2 regions of the Anaerostipes sp. 494a genome follow, and region 1 is predicted to be linked to the other one. Evidence: a T-box and tRNA genes for the amino acid it is inferred to sense, from the RefSeq annotation. Region 1 holds a T-box; the other holds one or more tRNA genes.
The links. The T-box of region 1 lies ahead of pheS (phenylalanine--tRNA ligase subunit alpha). A T-box ahead of a tRNA ligase gene usually reads a tRNA of that ligase, here a tRNA-Phe.
Positions count from the first base shown of each region.

Region 2: it has a tRNA-Phe gene. The T-box ahead of pheS (phenylalanine--tRNA ligase subunit alpha) is inferred to sense a tRNA for this amino acid. The anticodon was not compared.

Region 1 is NZ_MJIF01000001.1:2,397,489-2,408,525, forward strand. Features, by position in the region: gene BHF70_RS11985 (PTS sugar transporter subunit IIB) at 1-48, shown strand, start outside; gene BHF70_RS11990 (PTS mannose/fructose/sorbose transporter subunit IIC) at 79-879, shown strand; gene BHF70_RS11995 (PTS system mannose/fructose/sorbose family transporter subunit IID) at 900-1,811, shown strand; gene BHF70_RS12000 (DUF956 family protein) at 1,931-2,317, shown strand; gene BHF70_RS12005 (type I phosphomannose isomerase catalytic subunit) at 2,332-3,267, shown strand; gene BHF70_RS12010 (PTS transporter subunit IIABC) at 3,278-5,386, shown strand; gene BHF70_RS12015 (DMT family transporter) at 5,474-6,406, shown strand; T-box leader at 6,440-6,639, shown strand; gene pheS (phenylalanine--tRNA ligase subunit alpha) at 6,941-7,960, shown strand; gene pheT (phenylalanine--tRNA ligase subunit beta) at 7,979-10,399, shown strand; gene BHF70_RS12030 (aryl-sulfate sulfotransferase) at 10,592-11,037, shown strand, end outside.
Region 2 is NZ_MJIF01000001.1:1,960,843-1,971,879, reverse strand. Features, by position in the region: gene BHF70_RS09895 (helix-turn-helix domain-containing protein) at 1-100, shown strand, start outside; gene BHF70_RS09890 (MATE family efflux transporter) at 69-1,508, opposite strand; gene BHF70_RS09885 (NAD(P)-dependent malic enzyme) at 1,735-2,892, opposite strand; gene BHF70_RS09880 (DNA-3-methyladenine glycosylase family protein) at 2,911-3,552, opposite strand; tRNA gene BHF70_RS09875 (tRNA-Gly) at 3,608-3,678, opposite strand; tRNA gene BHF70_RS09870 (tRNA-Phe) at 3,706-3,778, opposite strand; gene BHF70_RS09865 (HD domain-containing protein) at 3,840-4,331, opposite strand; gene BHF70_RS09860 (HAD domain-containing protein) at 4,343-4,843, opposite strand; gene BHF70_RS09855 (HAD family hydrolase) at 4,988-5,647, shown strand; gene BHF70_RS09850 (DUF378 domain-containing protein) at 5,710-5,916, shown strand; gene BHF70_RS09845 (nitroreductase) at 6,160-6,687, opposite strand; gene BHF70_RS09840 (SprT-like domain-containing protein) at 6,781-7,269, opposite strand; gene BHF70_RS09835 (rhodanese-like domain-containing protein) at 7,379-8,569, opposite strand; tRNA gene BHF70_RS09830 (tRNA-Gly) at 8,713-8,785, opposite strand; gene BHF70_RS09825 (AAA family ATPase) at 8,866-10,368, opposite strand; gene BHF70_RS09820 (vWA domain-containing protein) at 10,358-11,037, opposite strand, start outside.

The sequences.
Region 1 (11,037 bases):
GAGAATATGGATGAACTTTTGAAAAAAGCAAAAGCTGAATTAGGTTAATAATGAAAATATAAATAGGAGGTATTCACAATGTCAGTTGTTTCAATGATATTAGTAATTATTGTTGCTTTTCTGGCTGGTATGGAAGGTATCCTGGATGAATTCCAGTTCCATCAGCCACTGGTAGCATGTACATTAATTGGATTAGTAACTGGTCAGTTAGAAGCTGGTATTATTCTGGGTGGCACACTTCAGATGATGGCATTAGGATGGGCAAATATCGGTGCAGCCGTTGCACCTGATGCTGCATTAGCTTCAGTTGCATCAGCAATTATTCTTGTTCTTGGTGGACAGGGAGTAAAAGGTGTAGGTACAGCTATTGCTGTAGCAATTCCTTTGGCAGTAGCAGGTTTATTCTTAACAATGATTTGTCGTACTCTTGCAGTACCTATGGTTCATTTCATGGACGCTGCTGCAGAAAAAGGTAATTTTAAAGCAGTTGAGTTATGGCAGATCGCAGCTATCTGCATGCAGGGACTTCGTATTGCAATTCCTGCAGCATGCTTATTGGTTATCCCATCTAATGCAGTAGCAGGATTCTTAAATTCCATGCCTGCATGGTTGACAGAAGGTATGGCTATTGGTGGTGGAATGGTTGTAGCTGTTGGTTATGCAATGGTTATTAACATGATGGCTACAAAAGAAGTATGGCCATTCTTCGCAATTGGTTTCTGTATAGCAGCAATTTCAGATTTAACTCTGATTGCTCTTGGAGTTATCGGTGTATCTTTTGCCCTGATTTACCTGACACTTTCTGAAAAGGGTGGATCTTCAAATGGCGGAGGAAGCAATACAGGCGATCCATTAGGCGATATTCTGAATGATTATTAAAATTGAAGGAGGTAAGAAAAATGGCAGAAAAAGTTACATTAAGTAAAAAAGATCGTTTATCCGTAGCAATACGTTCTACTTTCCTTCAGGGTTCATGGAACTATGAACGTATGCAGAATGGTGGCTGGTGTTTCGCAATGATTCCGGCTATTAAGAAATTATACAATACAAAAGAAGAACAATCCGCAGCATTAAAGCGTCATCTGGAATTCTTTAATACACATCCATATGTGGCTTCTCCGGTTATTGGTGTAACATTAGCTTTGGAAGAAGATCGTGCAAATGGTGCTCCGGTTGATGATGCAGCTATTCAGGGTGTTAAGGTTGGTATGATGGGACCTTTAGCTGGTGTTGGTGATCCAGTATTCTGGTTTACTGTAAGACCTATTTTAGGTGCTCTTGGTGCATCTCTTGCAATGGGTGGAAGTATTCTTGGACCAATCCTGTTCTTCGTATTATGGAATGTCATTCGTTGGGCATTTATGTGGTATACACAGGAATTTGGTTACAAAGTTGGAACAAAGATTACAGAAGACCTTTCTGGAGGATTGTTACAGAAGATTACAAAAGGTGCATCTATCCTTGGTATGTTTGTATTAGGTGGACTGGTTGATCGATGGGTAAGTATTTCATTTACTCCGGTTGTATCAAAAGTAACATTAAGCGAAGGTGCATATATTGACTGGAAAGCTCTCCCAGATGGAGCAGCAGGTATTCAGCAGGCACTTTCACAGTATGCATCAGGTTTATCTTTAACACCTGAAAAAGTTACAACTTTGCAGGATAACCTGAATTCTCTGATTCCAGGATTTGCAGGACTGTTATTAACATTATTATGCTGCTGGTTATTGAAGAAAAATGTTTCTCCAATCGTTATCATTGTTGCCTTATTTATTGTAGGTATTGTTGCACATTTGATTGGATTAATGTAATCATATTGAAAATCAAAGCCCGGAGTATTCCGGGCTTTTTGTATCATAGAAAATCTGATATAATCTTCTATGATACAAGAAGCCCGACAGGTAAAAAAAGAATTGGAAAGGGGAATATTATGCCGCAATCATTAAATTCAAAAGTTGATCTAGTTGCAAAAGCGACATCATATCACGGTCTTACCACATATGGAAAAATCATGGTAGGAGATAAAGGATTTGAATTCTATAATGACAGGAATGTAAATGATTATATACAGATTCCATGGGAAGAAGTGGACATCGTTGTTGCATCTGTCATGTTCAAAGGAAAGAAAATTCCGAGGTTTGGAATTCAGACAAAACGTAATGGAACGTTTTCGTTCTCAGCAAAAGAGCCAAAAAAGGTATTAAGAGCTGTAAATCAGTATATTCCATCAGAACGTATGCTTCGTTCTTTAAGTTTCTTTCAGGTATTAAGGAGAAATATTAAAATGAAAACAGATCGTTTGCTGAAAAGAGGATAGGAGAGTAAATCATTATGGGACATGTATTAAAAATGAAACCGGTATTTAAAGAAATGATCTGGGGAGGACATAAGCTAAAAGATGTTTATGGATATGATATTCCAAGTGATCATACAGGAGAATGCTGGGCAATTTCAGCACATAAGAACGGAGACTGTGTAATTGGAGATGGCGAATTTGAAGGAAAGACATTATCCTGGTTATTTGAAAATCACAGAGAGTTATTTGGAAATATTGAAGGGGATCAATTTCCGCTTCTGGTAAAGATTATTGATGCAAAAAATGATTTATCTGTTCAGGTGCATCCAGATGATGTCTATGCCAAAGAGCATGAAGATTCTCTTGGAAAAACAGAATGCTGGTATGTATTGCAGGCAGATGAAGGTACCAAAATGGTTATGGGACATCATGCAAAAACAAAGGATGAATTTGTAAAAGCAATCGAAAAAGATGATTATGAAAATCTTTTGAATTCTTTTGCAATTAAAGAGGGAGATTTCTTTTACATTCCTTCAGGAACATTACATGCAATCTGTAGTGGTTCTTTGATTTATGAAGCACAGCAATCCTCTGATATTACATATCGTGTATATGATTATCATAGGAAAGATGCAGAAGGAAATGAAAGACAGTTGCATGTCAAACAGTCTATTGATGTAACAAATGTGCCGGCAGATATTAATCAGAACAAAAATTTTGCAGAAACCCAGCTGGAACATGGAACAAAAACCAGATATGTAGAAAGCGAATTTTTTAAAGTTGATTCTTATAAAATGAATGGGAAAAATGTAATTGTCAATGATGTACCTTTTCAGATGGTGAGCATCATTAATGGAGAGGGAACACTGAACGAAGTGAAAGTCAAGAAAGGAGATCATTTTGTGATTTGTTCTGATCAGAAAGAAACAGTTTTTGATGGTACAATGGATATTATGATTGCAACACTTTAAGGAAGTGCTTATGAAAGATAAGGTTTTTGGTATTTTTCAAAGGGTAGGACGTTCTTTTATGCTACCCATAGCTATTTTGCCGGTGGCAGGTATTTTGCTTGGGATTGGTCAATCGTTTACAAATGAAACAATGCTCCGGACTTATGGTCTGATGAAGATTATGGGACCAGGGACAGCTCTTTATGCTGTTTTGAGAGTCTGTGGTGACTGTGGAAATGTAGTATTTAATAATTTACCGCTTATTTTTGCTATCGGTGTTGCAATAGGAATGGCAAGAGCAGAAAAAGAGGTGGCAGCATTATCTGGAGCTATTGCTTTTTTTACCATGCATACAGCTGTTTCTACTATGATAGCAATTCATGGAGGTGCGGAAGCCTTGCCTCAAGGTGCAACAGATTCTGTGCTGGGAATTACATCTCTTCAAATGGGAGTATTTGGAGGAATTATTGTTGGACTTGGAGTTGCGGCATTACATAACAGGTTTTATAAGATTAAATTGCCGGATGTTTTGTCTTTTTTTGGAGGGACCAGATTTGTTCCTATCATATGCACGGTGGTATATGTATTTATTGGAATTATCATGTTTTATATATGGCCGCCTATACAAAATTCTATGTATACAATGGGAAATGTGGTTAAAGCGTCGGGATATTTTGGGACATTTATATATGGAATTATGGAACGGGCATTAATTCCTTTTGGATTACATCATGTGTTTTATCTGCCCTTCTGGCAGACTTCTCTGGGAGGAACTATGGAAATTGCAGGAAGGACTGTAGAAGGTGCTCAGAATATTTTCTTTGCCCAGCTTGCAGATTCATCAACAAAACATTTTGCAGTTGAGGCAACAAGGTTTATGACAGGTAAGTTTCCGTTGATGATTTTTGGTCTTCCTGGAGCGGCTTTTGCAATGTACCGATGTGCAAGACCTGAAAAGAAAAAAATAGTTGGCGGTTTGATGGTTTCTGCAGCATTAACTTCTATGCTGACAGGGATTACAGAACCACTGGAGTTTACCTTTTTATTTGTGGCTCCGGGGCTTTATGTTATTCATTGTATTTTTGCAGGTGCTGCGTATATGCTTATGCATATTTTAAAAGTCTGTGTAGGAATGACATTTTCCGGTGGAATCATTGACATGTTTTTGTTCGGAATTCTCCAGGGACAGGAAAAAACCAACTGGTTTATGTTTGTTCCTGTAGGTGTTGTATATTTTATTGTGTATTATTTTGTATTTGGATTTTTAATTAAAAAATTTGATTGGAAGACTCCGGGACGTGATGTGGAGGAAAAAGAAATCAAATTATTTACCAGATCTGATATGAAAGAGCGAAATGCTGGAATTAGTGATACAGATGGAAGTGAAATTTCTGCACTGATTGCAGAAGGACTTGGCGGAAAGAATAATATTAAAGATATCGACTGTTGTGTTACAAGGCTGCGATGTACGGTAAAAGATGCCAGTCTTGTACAGGATAGTCTTTTAAAGCAGAGTGGTTCCCAGGGAGTTCTTAAAAAAGGCGATGGAGTTCAGATAATATATGGACCTCTTGTTACGGTTATAAAATCAAATCTGGAAGCCTATCTTTCCTGTGATTTTTCACATACAGAGGAAGTTTGTGTTCCAGAAGATGATTCCTTACACATAGCGGAACCGAAAGTCGAGACGGAACAGGTATATATGCCGGTAAATGGTCAGGTTATTGAACTTGAGCAGGTAGAAGACATGGTGTTTTCAGGTAGGATGCTGGGAGAAGGATTTGCTGTTATTCCTCACGATGGGAAAGTTTTTTCACCGGTAAACGGTACTGTGAGTGCAGTTTTTAACACAAAGCATGCCATTGGATTTGTTTCAGAAGGCGGAGCGGAAGTCCTAGTTCACATAGGACTTGATACTGTAAAACTTGGTGGAAAATATTTTCATGTTATGGTTGAGCCTGGAATGAAAGTAAAAGTGGGAGACTTGGTTTCTGAATTTGATTTGAATGCTATTCATGAAGCTGGTTATTTATTAACAACACCGGTGGTAGTAAGCAATAGTAATGATTATACAAGTGTAACGATTAATAATACAGGCTTGCAGAAGTCAGGACAACAGATTCTGACCTTGAATAAATAACAGTTAAAGTGTTGATATAGAAAGCTTGCAGTCTTATATATACTATAGTAAAATTAGAAAATATAAAAAAGAGGCAGGTTATTTTATATGAAAAAACAACAGATTAGAAATTCTTTTTTGCTATTACTGACAGCTGTTATATGGGGGAATGCCTTTGTGGCACAAAGTGTTGGAATGAATTATGTAGGTCCATTTACATTTAACAGTATACGATGCTTTATTGGAGGCCTTGTGCTGATACCGTGTATCGGATTTCTGGAAAAGCAGGAAAGAGATACGGCAGGTATATCAAAACCGGAAAACAGAAAAATGCTGATTTTGGGAGGTGTTTCCTGTGGAATTGCTCTGGCAGCAGGAAGTTCTTTTCAGCAGTTTGGAATTTTACATACAACCGTTGGGAAAGCAGGGTTTATCACGGCATTTTATATTATCATTGTGCCAATCCTGGGGCTGTTTCTAAAGAAAAAATGCGGTCCATTTGTATGGCTGGGTGTTGTTATAGCACTGGCGGGACTTTACTTTTTATGTATAACAGAATCGTTTTCCATTGGACAGGGAGATATTTATGTGTTTATTTGTGCCATAATGTTTTCTTTGCACATTCTGGTTATTGATTATTTTATCCAGTTTGTCGATGGAGTAAAAATGTCCTGTATCCAGTTTATTGTCTGCGGAATTGTTTGTGCAGTTCCGATGATGATATTTGAACATCCTTCCATAGGGGCGTTGGTGGCGGCATGGAAGCCTCTTTTATATGCAGGAGTTTTATCCTGTGGGGTAGGATATACTTTGCAGATTGTTGGACAAAAAGGAATGAATCCGACGGTGGCATCTTTAATTTTGAGCCTGGAATCTGTAACATCGGTTATTGCAGGATTTCTCATTCTTCATCAGAAGCTGAGCGGCAGGGAAATGTTTGGGTGTTTGCTGATGTTTGTTGCTATTATTCTGGCACAGATACCGGCAGGAAGTGTAAGAAAAAAGGATAATATAGCTATTAAAAATGATATTTTATGTTGACTTTTTATTAGCTTGTGTATAGAATAAGGAATGTTAAAGGCATTGATGGTGCACAGTAAGAAGAGAAATCTTCCGAATTTCACACCGTAGCTGTATCTTTGAACGTGATAAGTTTCATCAGTAGGAGATAACGGAAGCTGCCCGTTATGCAGAAACTAAGTGCTTATGGTAAAAATGGTTTATCATAGGAATTAGGGTGGTACCGCGAGTAAATACAAGGACTCGTCCCTTTGTGGACGGGTTCTTTTTCATTACATAGGAAATTCTTTTGAATTTCCTATGTAATAAAAAACGCTCCGCGTGGATGTGCACGATGTGCAAAGGAAAGCAGTTAAAACTGCTGCACATCGGCACGCAAAGCGGAGCAAGTCCCTCATGATTGAGGGATACAGGGAGTTGATAGCGGACTTGTCCGCGTTGTTCTTTTTTCAATAGGAGAGACCTTGTTATGCTAAAGCGGATTTAGCCGCTTTGTTTTTACTCAAAAAAGGAATTCGTCCGAATATAAATACAATAATATAAAGGAGAAAAGCAATGAAAGAGAGATTAGAGGCAATTAAGAAAGCAGCCTTGGAAAAAATCGAACAGGCAGATGCTATGGATGCATTAAACGATATCCGTGTTTCTGTGCTTGGTAAAAAAGGTGAACTGACTCAGGTATTAAAAGGAATGAAAGATGTTGCCAAAGAAGAGCGTCCAATTATTGGACAGATGGTCAATGATACCAGAACTGTCATCGAAGAAGCACTGGAAAAAGAAATGACTTTATTGAAGAAAAAAATTCGTGAAGAAAAGATGAAAAAAGAGGTCATTGATGTAACACTTCCAGGAAAGACACATGAAAAAGGACATCGTCATCCAAACCAGATTGCATTGGAAGATCTTGAACGTGTATTTATTGGTATGGGTTATGAAGTAGTAGAAGGACCTGAAGTAGAATATGATAAATACAATTTTGAGATGCTGAATATTCCTGAAAATCATCCTGCGAAAGATGAACAGGATACCTTCTATATTAATAAAGATATTCTTTTGAGAACACAGACATCACCTGTTCAGGCTCGTATTATGGAAACTGGGCAGATGCCAATTCGTATGATTGCACCTGGAAGAGTATTCCGTTCTGATGAAGTTGATGCAACTCATTCTCCATCATTCCATCAGGTAGAAGGATTGGTCGTAGATAAAGGCATTACATTTGCTGATTTAAAAGGAACTTTAGAGCAGTTTGCAAAAGAGTTCTTTGGTCCGGATACAAAAGTTAAATTCAGACCGCATCATTTTCCATTTACAGAGCCAAGTGCTGAGGTAGATGTAACATGCTTTAAATGTGGCGGAAAAGGATGCCGTATGTGTAAGGGAAGCGGATGGATTGAAATCCTTGGATGTGGAATGGTACATCCAAATGTATTAAAAATGTGTGGAATCGATCCAGAAGTATACTCAGGATTTGCATTTGGAATCGGATTAGAACGAGTTGCACTGTTAAAATACGAAATCGATGATATGCGTTTATTATATGAAAATGATAAGAGATTTTTAAGTCAGTTCTAGAAAAGGAGATTAAGAAAAATGGATACACCTATTTCATGGATTAAGGCATATGTGCCTGATTTGGAATGTACTCCACAGGAATATGCAGATAAAATGACATTATCTGGTTCTAATATGGAGAGCATCACATATTTAGATAAAAATTTAGAGAAAATTGTTGTTGGTAAAATATTGAAAATTGAAAAGCATCCGGATGCGGATAAACTGATTATCTGTCAGGTGGATGTTGGAACAGAAACAGTTCAGATCGTTACAGGAGCCCCAAATGTATCAGAAGGTGACCTGGTTCCTGTTGTCTTAGACGGAGGAAGAGTTGCCGGTGGTCATGACGGTGGGAAAAATCCTGAAAATGGGATTAAGATTAAAAAGGGAAAACTTCGTGGAATTGAATCCTGTGGTATGATGTGTTCCATCGAAGAACTTGGAAGCAATAGAGATATGTATCCGGAAGCTCCTGAATATGGAATTTATATTTTCCAGAAAGATGTGAAACCAGGAGATGATGCGGTAGAAGCACTGGGACTTCGTGACGCGGTAGTAGAATTTGAGATTACTTCCAATCGTGTAGACTGCTTTAGTATGATTGGAATGGCAAGAGAAGCAGCTGCAACATTCCGTAAGGATTTTTATCCTCCTGTAGTAACCAAAACCGGAAATGATGAAGATGTAAATGATTATATTAAAGTAACTGTAGAAGATCAGGATCTTTGTCCAAGATATACAGCAAGGGTTGTGAAAAACATTAAGCTGGCTCCTTCACCAGAATGGATGCAGAGACGTTTATCAGCAATGGGAATTCGACCAATTAATAATCTGGTGGATATTACAAATTACGTTATGGAAGAATATGGACAGCCAATGCATGCGTACGATCTGGAAACCATCGCTAATAAGGAAATCATTGTTCGTCGTGCAAAAAAAGGTGATAAGTTTGTTACATTAGATGGGGAAGAACGTACAATGGATGATTCTGTTCTGATGATCTGTGATGGGGAAAAGGAAATCGGTATTGCAGGTATCATGGGTGGAGAAAATTCTATGGTAACAGATAACATCCAGACTTTATTATTTGAAGCGGCATGTTTTGATGGAACAAATATCCGTCTTTCTTCCAAGAAGATTGGATTAAGAACAGATGCTTCTGGTAAATTTGAAAAGGGATTGGATCCGGAAAATGCAATGGCAGCCATGGATCGTGCATGTCAGCTGATTGAAGAACTTGGAGCTGGAGAAGTTGTAGGTGGAGCAGTGGACGTATATCCAAACCCAAAAGAACAGGTTCGTCTGCCTCTTGAAGTTGATAAGATGAATGCACTTCTTGGAACGAATGTTTCAAAAGAAGAAGTTTTAGAATATTTTAACCGTCTGGAACTAAAATATGATGAAGCTGCCAATGAACTTCTGATTCCATCATTCCGTCAGGATCTTGGATGTATGGCTGATCTTGCAGAAGAAGTTGCAAGATTCTTTGGATATGATAATATTCCGGTAACGCTTCCAAGAGGTGAGGCAACTGCAGGTAAGAAGCCATTTAAAATCCGTGTGGAAGATGTATGTCGTGATGTGGCAGAGCGTAATGGTTTCAGTGGAGGAATGACATATTCATTTGAAAGTCCGAAAGTATTTGATAAACTGTTATTGGCAGAAGATGCAAAAGAACGTCAGGCAATTGAAATCTCCAATCCGCTTGGTGAAGATTTCAGTATTATGAGGACCATTTCTTTAAATGGAATGCTGACATCTCTTGCAACAAACCTTGCACATAGAAATACTAATGTAAGATTATATGAATTTGGAAATATTTATATTCCAAAAGAACTTCCGCTGACAGAACTTCCAGATGAAAGAATGCAAATGACTCTCGGAATGTATGGCGACTGTGATTTCTTTACATTAAAAGGTGTTTTAGAAGATATGATGGAAGCTCTTGGATTGAAAGGAGCAACAGAATATCTCCCAACAACAGAACATCCATTTCTCCATCCTGGAAGACAGGCAGATGTAATGCTGGGAGGGGAAAAACTTGCCTATATTGGACAGATTCATCCGGAAGTTATGGACAATTACAGTATGAAAGGTGAAGTTTATGTAGCAGTGATCGATATGCCTGTGCTTGTAGAAAAAGCAACATTTGATCGTAAGTATGAAGGTGTTGCAAAATTCCCTGCAATGAAACGTGACTTAAGTATGGTAATGAGAAAAGACATCTTTGTAGGACAGATTGAAAAAATCTTCAAAGAAAAAGGCGGAAAACTTCTGGAATCCTTTGAATTATTCGATGTATATGAAGGAAATCAGATTGAAGAAGGATATAAATCTGTTGCATATTCTCTGACATTCCGTGCTAAAGACAGAACATTGGAAGAGGCAGAAGTCAGCAAGATTGTAGATAAGATTCTTGGGGAACTGAAAAATTTAGGAATTGAATTGAGAGCATAATCTGCTAATTAAAAATGATAAAAGGGTCAATACTTTAATAAAGGTATTGGCCTTTTTTATTACATAGGAAATACTTTTGAATTTTCTATGTAATAAAAAACGCTCCGTGCGAATGTACACAATGTTAAATATAGGTTGCGAATGTTAAGAAAATATGACATAATATTACAAAAATATTTTTTGGAGGGAATTATGACACACATAAAAGATATAGTAGAACGGGAGAATCATAAGAAAAAGATTATGGTTTCTATTATTTTGATTGCAGGTTTGATTTTGGGATTTGTAGTAAAAAATATCTATCATAACTATAAAGAAGAACAGTTTTTTAAAAGTGTCAAGCAGAAGGAGATTAAGGTAACACCTAAAACTGTAAAACATGAAGTTTCTGATATTTTTACGGAAGAGTATCAAAAGGAATCAGATAATCAGCTGGAAAAATGGAAGAAGGATAAGAATTACAATTTTTCAAAACCACTGGTGGTACAGAATGCCTATGGAACTTATACCACTTCGTTATATTATTATGCAAAAACCAATCGAGCATCTTATGCAGTCTGTACTGTGGAAGCTGAAGGAGCAAGTATTTATCGTCATAAGCTGAAAACGGCATCAGGAAAGAAATATGTTACAACTCA
Region 2 (11,037 bases), 440 kb from region 1:
ACCTAAATCTGATATATACTCCTTTTATATGATTGATGAAACTGAATCTTCCAACAAAGAAGAACATATCATTGAATTGCAGGTTCTTGTATCTGTGTAATGATTTTTACACTTTTTGTCTTCATCTGATCAATTTTTTGTTTTGAAATTATTTTCATAATAAAAACCGCCACAACAAATGCTACTCCCTCTGCAATCGGAAATGCCGCCCATATGATCTTCTCCGGATCAGAAAATTTTGTAAAAACCCATGCCAGTGGCAAAGTAACTACTAAAAGTCGGATAAGGGACACGATCAAGGAGCTAACACCATATCCCAGTGCCTGAAATATACCCTGATATGCAATATTGGCTCCCACAAATAAAAATCCCAGGGTGATGATACGAATGGCACGAATGCAAAGAATCTGAGTATGTGCAGAAATCGAAAAAAATCCTGAAATCTGAACGGCAAATAGCTGTAATCCCACAGCTCCAATCAGCATAATAATAAGGGTATATAACATTCCATATTTTATTCCATCTTTCACACGTTTCCTATCCTGCATGCCGTAATTGAATCCGATAATCGGAATCATTGCATTATTCATTCCAAAAGCTGCAAAAAATACAAACTGCTGAATTTTATAATAAACACCATAGGCAGTTACTGCAGCCAAAGACACTGCTCCAAAAATAATATTCACCCCATAGGTCATAAAAGACATAAGTGCCTGCATAAAAATTGCAGGAACCCCCACCTGGAATATTTCTTTTAAAACTTTTCCTTCCGGTCGCAGATAAGACAGTTTATGATCAAAATCTTTTTTGTTAAATTTGTAGTGAAATATCATATCCATAAGAAAAGAGACAATCTGTCCAATGACTGTTGCATAGGCAGCTCCCTGAATCCCAAGCCTCGGACATCCGAAATATCCAAAAATCATAACAGGATCCAGCACCATATTAGTGACTGCTCCGGTAATCTGGGCAATGGTAGCACATCCTGTCCTTCCTGTTGCCTGCAGTAATTTCTCATATATCATATACATGGCAATTCCAAAAGATGCAAAGGTACAGATCTGCAGATATTCTTTCCCCAGTTCCAAAACAACAGGATTGCTGGTCTGCGATTTCAAATAAATATCTATTCCAAAGAACCCAAAAATTAAAAACAGAATATACATGCAAATTCCAATAAAAACAGCATTTCCAGAAATTTTTCCAGCCTTTTCACGATTTCCTTCCCCAAGGCTCTTGGACAAAATTGCATTGATACCAACACCTAGACCTACTCCTATAGCAACCATCAGCATCTGTATAGGAAAACTTAAGGTCAATGCATTGACTGCATAGTCTCCCATATTCTGAATTTTATCTGTGTCAGGCATACAACTTACAAAATAGCTATCCACAATATTGTAAAGCGCCTGTACCGCCATAGAAAGCATCATTGGCACTCCCATTGTCAGTAATAATCTCTTTACAGGTTCTGTCCCCATTTTATTCACTGTCTGTTTCTGTTCCATTTTCAAAACCTCCTTTTTCCGACACCATATGGAACACTGTTGCCGGCAATGTTAATATGGAGTCTTTTAAAGGAAAGCTGCCATAACCTGATATAATTAAAAAAGAAAAAGCGCAAATCCAAATCTGGATTTACGCTTTCGCCACTCGACAATCTTTATTTTATCAATAGCTTTTTTCATCGTCAATGATGTATTTTTTTTAGTACATTTCTATATCAGTCAGCTGTTATAATTTTTTGCTTTCTTCCGCTACTGCTTTTGCCACTGCAGCACAAACTCTTTCATCAAATGCTCCCGGAATAATATATTCGCCATTCAATTCCTCTTCTGTGATAATTCCGGCAATGGCTCTTGCTGCAGCCATCTTCATAGATTCTGTGATCTGACTGGCTCTTGCATCCAGGGCTCCACGAAAGATTCCAGGGAATACCAGCACATTGTTAATCTGATTTGGAAAGTCAGAACGTCCGGTAGCAATGACTTTTGCCCCACCTTTTTTAGCCTCATCCGGCATAATTTCCGGTGTTGGATTTGCCATGGCAAAGATGATCGCATCATCCGCCATAGTAGACACCATCTCGGCTGTAACGATATTTGGTGCAGATACTCCAATAAAGACATCTTTCCCTTTGATAATCTCTGCCAGCGGACCGGTCTGCTTATCTTTATTTGTCTTTTCTGCCATTTCCGCCTGTGCAGGATTCATCCAGTCTTCTCCCGGACATAATGCACCCTTCTGATCTACCAGAACAATATTTCCCACACCAAACTGAAGTAATAATCTGCAAATAGAAATACCAGCAGAACCAGCGCCATTGATTACTATATTCACTTCTTCTAAAGATTTCCCCACATATCTTAGTGCATTTAGCAGTCCCGCTGCAACAACAATAGCAGTTCCATGCTGATCATCATGGAATACCGGAATATCCAGTTCTTCTTTTAATCTGCGTTCAATTTCAAAACATCTTGGTGCAGAGATATCTTCCAGATTAATTCCTCCAAAAGTCGGAGCAATATTCTTGACAGTCTGAATAATCTCCTCCGTATCTTTTGTATCAAGACAGATTGGGAATGCATCGATATCAGCAAATTCTTTAAAGAGAATTGCCTTTCCTTCCATAACAGGCATGGCAGCTTCCGGTCCAATATCACCCAATCCCAGTACTGCAGTTCCATCAGAAACAACAGCTACCAGATTACCTTTTGCTGTATAACGATATACCTCATCCTTATTATCACGAATCTTTCTACAAGGTTCTGCAACTCCCGGAGTATATGCAGTACTCAAATCATCTCTTGTCTTTACTGCTACCTTTGAACGTACTGCTACTTTTCCTTTGTTCTGTTCATGCATATCCAGTGCCAGTTTGTTGTAATCCATGTCTTATTTCTCCTTTACTCATTTCTTTTTTGGTGCATAATCTTTCAACCCTTCTATAGCACCTCCGGCGACTGCCCATAAATAAAAACCTGCAACTGTTCCATATGGGGAATAACGTCTTTGATACTTATGAAAAAGTTCTCTGGTTATTTTTCGGTGATGATAAATCATTCGAAGTCCTTTTTGAATGGCCAGATCTCCATAACTTAAAACATCCGGACGCTCCATGGAAAATATCATCAGCATCTGTGCCGTCCACACTCCTACACCATCCAGTTTCACCAGGCAGTCGCAAATCTGCTGATCATCCATTTCCCTCAAAGCTCCTACCTTTAATTCACCTGAAAGTATTTTTTGAGCCGCTGATTTAATGTAACGGACTTTTCGATAAGAAATTCCAAAGCCCTGAAGTTCTTCCTCCTCCATAGATACTATTTTATTCGGTGTTATATCTCCCAGAACCTCTTTCATACGTCTCCAGATTGTCTGCTGGGCTTTTGTTGTAATCTGCTGCCCAACAATTGAATTTACCAAAGCCTCGAAAAAATCTGGAAGAACCTCCCTTCGAATCATTCCTATCTGATCAATAACCTCTCCCAAAACTTTATCTTTGGATTTCAAATAATTTAGTTCCTTCTCACCATAATCAAAATATTTCATACTGTTTTCATTATAAAACAAAAAAAGAAGAATGTCGAAACATTCTTCTTAAAAAAGCGGGTGATGGGAATCGAACCCACGTGATCAGCTTGGAAGGCTGGAGTTCTACCATTGAACTACACCCGCATATAAAATTCATATGCCTCTCGGCAATGCCCAGAGCCGGAATCGAACCAGCGACACGAGGATTTTCAGTCCTCTGCTCTACCGACTGAGCTATCTGGGCTCTCATAATGAGTGTCCTCATTTCTGCGACTTCTATACTTTACCACATTGTGCTCTAGATATCAAGCTATTTTTTCAAAAATTTTTTCAATCAGAAATATCCCCGTTGCTGTACGGAAAATTTTCTCTTTTACAGTGTCTATTGTTTCTCTGGAACTGCCCTCTTCAGCCAGGTTAACCAGAAAATCTGCTTCCACTAAAATCTGATAATCTATGGCATCTATTCTGTCGTATGTATGGTGATGTCCTATAAGAAAGCATACTCTATCAATGATTTCCTTTTCAAACTCCATGTCTTCAAGCATTATCCGGGCAACAGCCGGACCTTCCATCTCCTGATATTTTCCTACACTGCTTTGATACTTCTCTTCACTGATCTTGATTCCTATATCATGAGTTACTGCTGCTGTCTCCAAAATCTTCTGTGTTTTCTCATCCAGCCCCTCTTGCTCTCCGATTGTTTTTGCATAAGCATATACCTTAAGAAAATGCTGGATACGTTTTGGATCTCCTTGATAATACTCAATCATCTTTGTAATCAATCTGGCTGTCATCTTATGCCTCCTTATTTCTGTCTTTTCCAGAACTTCCAAAATGGTTTCTTATTTAAAATATTAATTGCCTCTTTTACATGCGCTTCCCTTAATCCACCAGTACAGAAATCAGTTTTAACCAGGTGCTTATCATATCCATGCCGATACCAGTCATATTCTCCATCATCTAAAATAACAAAACTCTCTACTCTTTCATCACAATGTACCAGCCAATCCCTGATTTCATCTTCTCTACGGCCTGAACTTAAATATGCTGTCTTATCAATAATCTTCAGACCATATTTAGCCAAATAATCTACCAGGAGCTGACACCAGTCCTGTATATCATCACTATGCTCTGCCCATCCATATCTCCAGGATGAAGACAATACGATTTTAGCTCCGGTGGCATCTACGATTTCTTTTAGAAATCTGATATTCTCTTCATCTATCGGAACCAGTTCCTCACCACATCTTTCAAACAGGTCCTGAGAATTCAGAACACCATCCACATCCAGAAAAATAACTTTCATTTAAGATTCCTCCTTCATGGAACAACTGACTTTTTTAATATTATACTCTTTTTCATTTGAATCCGCAATGAATCCCTGGAAATGACATTTACCGACCCTAAAATATATGCTACAATTATGGAATATTTGAAAGGAGTTAATAAGATGAATACTGACTGTATTATTTTTGATTTTAATGGAACTTTATTTTTAGATGATGATAAACATATTGCAGCCTGGAATGAAATTTCCAAAGAAATCCGCGGAACCGGGATTACCATGGAAGAGCTGCAGACAAAAATTAACGGAAGTCCTAATCAAAAAAACATTGAAATGCTATCCAACGGTACCTTTTCACAGGAACAGATTGATTATTATTCAAAGAAAAAAGAAAGTCTGTATCGTCAAAACTGCCTCAAAGATAAAGAAAATTTTCATCTGGTAGACGGTGTAACTGAATATTTTGACTATTTAACAGCAAAAAAAATTCCTTTTACTATTGCATCTGCTTCAATCAAAGAAAATATTGATTTTTTTATCGAACATTTTCATCTTGATCATTGGATTCCAAGAGAAAATATCGTGTATGATGATGGAACTTACGAAAACAAAGTTGCAATGTTTCAGGATGCCTGCCATATTCTTGGATCTTCTCCTGAAAAAAGTCTTATTTTTGAAGATTCCGGTTCTGGTATTCGAAATGCTTATCAGGCAGGATGTTCCAATATTATTGTCATGGCATCTGATAAAGATTTTACCCCATTTAAAGAAAAGCCAGGTGTCATCAAAGTGATTCGTTCTTTCCGTGAAATTCTTTCTGAATAAATTTTATGCATTTTAGCCATACTGTATCCATAGAATTTTTGATACATGAAAAGGAGGCTTCTATGGGAAACAAATTTCTAGACTGCACCGCTTTGACTATTGTGATAATTGGTGCAATCAACTGGGGACTGATAGGATTTTTCCGCTTTGATCTGGTTGCTTTTCTATTTGGCAATATGACTGCTCTTACCAGAATTATTTATGACCTGGTTGGTTTGTGTGGACTATATTTACTGACCTTTTACAGACACTGTGGCAAAGATGTGTAATAAAGGCGGATTCTGCCAGAATCCGCCTTTTAACATTTTATTCAAGACTCGCTCGCGAGTCTTGGCGCGGAATTCGGGTCTGCATAGCAGACATACTTCCAATCCGAATTCCTGCGCATCCTCGCGGAGCGTATATCAGATGGGGGGATTGAAACCCGCCACTGATACATAATTGTTGCTCACCGCCTACAGAGGCGGGAGTCATCCCTCATCTGATATACAAAAGAATGATGCCCAGGTAAATTATTCTATATAGTAAACATAAGAATCTTTTCTTGGAGAAGCTTCTGTTTTCGGAGTATCTGCATATCCTAAAACACAATGTCCGATTCCTTCATATTCTCCCTCAATTCCAAGTTCCTTTAAAATTTTCTTACCTTCTTCAGATTCAAATTCTTCTTTTGCACGATGAATCCAGCAGCTGCCGATTCCCAGATCTTGTGCTGCCACCATGAGATTTCCCATAACAAGACTTCCATCATAAATATATGTTGGCATTGCTTTATTTGCAAGAACGATTAAAACCACAGGTGCACCATAAAAAGGATCAAAGCTTTCATCTTTTCCCATAAATACTGCATTCATTTTTGACAGTTTATCTCTAAGTTCCTTATTAGTTACTGCAATAATAATTGGCGACTGTCTGTCCATTCCTGTCGCTGCATATGTACCTGCTTCTATAATCTGGTTTATAATCTCTTTTGGAATCATATCAGATTTGAATTTACGCACACTTCTTCTATCTTTAATTGCTGTTAATGTTTCTCCCATCTAGTTCCCTGCCTTTCTATTATTTTATTATTTATTGTAACATGTTATTCATTATATACAAGAATATCTTACAATCAGTCTTTTTGAGGAAAATCAAAATTCTTTCTGAAATCTTCCCTTACATCTGCTGCAATAATATTTTTTATAATTTTTTGTAAACTTACTTTCTTTCTGCCTTTCAATCACCAGTCCACATCCTGTGCACACAAAACGATGCTTTACTTTTCTGACAACTGGAGACATTCCCAATTCTTCCGCATCCGAGTATGTTTTTATATTATATCCATAAGTATCATTAACTAATGCAGCCATCCGTTTCCACTCTCTCTGATGATTGAAGCACCCGGGACAGGTATGAATCATTTCATGAAGTATTGTCTGCTTCAAAGCTTCCATTGGCACATGATCCTGTAAAAGTTTTTCAGATATTTGTATCAAAAACCCGCCAGATGTCTTCTGACAACGTCCCCATGTTCTTGAAAAACGCTGATTAGAAACAAACTTCTCCACATTTCCATAGGGAATATTTATCTGATCCAGTTCATTGATACACTCCTGCGCAATTCGTTGTAAATCTCTCATGTATTTCCCTTTCTATCAAATATTGCATGCTGTAATTTCATAATCCGCAAGCTATATAATCGTTGGATTTTCTCCACAAACTTTACAGGTTTTAACCATTTTAGGGAGACTAATTTTTCGGATATTCATAGTCATCTAAAAAGTGATGTTTTATGCCATTTTCTTTATAGGCCACAATAGTACTGAGATTAACATTTTCTACACTTTTAAAAATATTACTTTCTACAAAAGGATTTGTTTTTTTCATATCTGCAATCATCCTCTTAATCTCCATTCGTTTGGAGACACTGCTTCCATCAGACCGGCACGTGGTACATGTATCAGTAAACCGGCAGGCACATTGAATAAAATGCAGATTATTATAGTCTCTCCAGTGTTTAATATCTTCCTCACGAATCAGATATAACGGACGAATCAGCTCCATTCCTTCAAAATTAGTACTGTGCAGTTTAGGCATCATCGTCTGTACCTGTCCTCCATAAAGCATTCCCATTAAAATTGTTTCGATTACATCATCATAATGATGTCCTAAGGCAATCTTATTACATCCAAGCTCTTTTGCCTTGCTGTATAAATAACCTCTTCGCATTCTGGCACATAAATAGCAAGGTGATTTTTCAATTTCATAGACAGCATCAAAGATTTCAGATTTAAAAATCGTAATCGGAATATTCATCAAATCTGCATTATTCTCAATCACCTTTCGATTTGCCTCACTATATCCCGGATCCATTACAAGAAAAACCACTTCAAAAGGAAATTTATTATGACGCTTTAACTCCTGAAATAATTTTGCCATCAACATAGAATCTTTACCGCCAGAAATGCAGACTGCAATTTTATCACCTTCCTGTATCAATTCATAGCGATTGATTGCCTTTGCGAATTTCGAAAACAACTTCTTTTTGAATTTTTTCTGAATACTCTTTTCAACTTCTTCTGCTTTGGAAATGAATTTATCATCCTTCTTTTTTTCAATCTTATTTTTTTCCTGTTCTGCTTTCATATTTTCCAGAAGCCATCCGGTATACCCTCCTTCCAGACTATATACCTGAATTTCTTTTTCCTGAAGTCTGGCAGCTGCTTCTTTACTGAAAATCCCTTTCATGCAATACAGTATGATTTTCTTATTTTTCGGTAATTCCTCGATCCTATCCAGAAGTTCTTCTTCCGGAATATGAACTGCCCCAGGGATTTTTCCATAAGCCGCTGAGGACTCATCACGAATATCAACCAACTGATATTCCTCCGACGTCATTTGTTCTAATTCCTGATATGATATATTCCACAACTTTTCCATTGTAAAACTTTAGATTCCTTTCATTTTTATTCCTAGTATTTTCATAGGTTTTTGTCTATTATACGAAGAAACAAGAAGAAACTCAAGGAAAAATAATAAATTTACGCAATGAAAAAACCGCCATATTCGGCGGTTTCTTCAAAAGCGATAGACGGGGTTCGAACCCGCGGTCTCAACCTTGGCAAGGTTGCGCGTTACCAGCTACGCCACTATCGCATATCTGTTTTTCAGACAATGAATATTCTATCGTATTTCATCATTTCTGTCAACAGATTTTTTCGTTTATCTAAAATTTTTTATTTTAAGGTTATTTCCATTCCCTGTTCGATTTCATCCAACTCTGCCAAAATCTTCCCTTGTTGCTCATCAAACAATAGTCCCTTATTGTATTGATAATATTTATCACATCCATTTTCTTTGATAAACTGAACACTATAGTAGTTAACATTCAATTCTGTAACGAAAACAACCATTTCCTGACTCTCTCCAAATGCCTGTTCCATAAATTCAAAAGCATATTCCAATGTGGAAGATGTTTTATCAATTTCTTGTTCTCTGTAGACTGTCTCCTGATTGAAATCTTCTCTTACTTTTTCAAATGCATCTTCTGCATTTAAATGTTCTTCCAAAATCATTTTCTGATAAGATTCCAGCTTATGAATGACGTCTTTTCGAATGTATTCCTCCTGTTTTCCAAGTTGTTCTGTTTTCTTTTTCTGCTCTAAAACTGCTTTTGCACTCTCAAGTACCTGTTCCATAGAATTATTCGCTTTAAACTGTTTTAAACATCCAAATAATTCCGTAACATAAGCATCTGTTTTCCAACAATTTCGGAACATTTCCCCTAATTTCCCATTCAAAAGTCCTACAACACTTAATTTTTCATCAAAAGAAGCAAATTTTAAACGTTCGATTGTTTCCGGCTGGAACTGTCCACAAAGAATCCTTTCAATTCCATAATCTTCTTTATACTTTTTATAAAGTTCATAGTAGTTTGCAAAATCTTTTGCAATCTTTAAATGTTGTAAATATTGATAGACAACTTCCCTGTCAACAGTTTTTCCCAGACTTTCATAAACTTGGATCAGTCTGGATAAATCCTCCCATCCTCTGGCTGTAACAAAAGCTTTTCCATCTACTGTCGTTTCCATACGATAAAAATAATCTTTTTTGATCTCTAAATAAGCCAGAATTACCGGATGAATTCCTGTTTTGTATGCATATTCTTTCCATACTTCATAATCAGCTTCCACATCAATTTTTTTGATACGATCTAATGTTACTACGTCAAATTCACGCACAGATTTATTATATTCCGGCGGATTACCTGCTGCTACAATCATCCAGCCTTCTGGTACTTTCTGATTTCCAAAGGTTTTACACTGTAAAAACTGAAGCATTGTCGGCGCCAATGTTTCTGATACACAGTTAATCTCATCAATGAATAAAATGCCTTCTTTCATTCCTGTCTGCTCAATTTTATCATATACAGCCGCAATAATTTCACTCATCGTATATTCTGTGACTGAATAAGTTTTTCCACCATATTCTTTTTCTTTAATAAACGGAAGTCCTATCGCACTTTGCCGTGTATGATGGGTGATCGTATATGCAACAAGTCCAATGTTACATTCCTTGGCAATTTGTTCCATAATCTGTGTTTTCCCGATCCCCGGAGGTCCCATCAATAACACTGGTCTTTGCCGGATCGATGGTATCATATATTCTCCATATTTATCTTTTTGAAGATATGCTTCAATGGAATTTTTAATTTCTTCTTTTGCTCTTTTAATGTTCATGCTGTTCTCCTTCTTCCAAATCTTCCTCATCAATAATCAGTTTCATGGCCCATGGCGGTACTTGTGTATCCTCATATTCTTCCTGCATAAAGACAAATGCAGTTTCATAAGAAGGCATTTTTGGGGGATAAATTCCTTTTCCGTCTGTAAAATAGATCAGACCCTTTAAATGATAAAATTCACCATTTTCAATTAACTGATCTACATATTCAAACGCCGGACGGAAATCTGTTCCGCCTTCTCCACGAAGCTCTAAATGCTCCATATATTCTTTCAATTCTTTTTCATCTGTAATTTTCCGGTCATTTTGTACCATTTCATCACACTGGATCATATGAATGTTGACTTTATGAAAAAAGCTTTGCTGTTCGCTTAAAACACTGTATGTTTCCTCTAAAAACTTCTTGACCAAATCTCCGGAACAAGACATGGATGTGTCGATCACAACTGCAAATTCTTCTACTTTTTTTACTTCCTTCCATTCTTGAGGCTCAATAAGCGGCATATTTCCATACATACTGAGTCCGTATGTGTAAAATGTATAATCAAATGAATCTGGATCAATGGTTACTTCTTCCCGTAAAACTGCAAATTTTTGTAAAAACTCCCGATAATTATACCGTTCTCTATTTTCGACCTGTACTTGTTCCAGCAAATTGCCAGATTCTT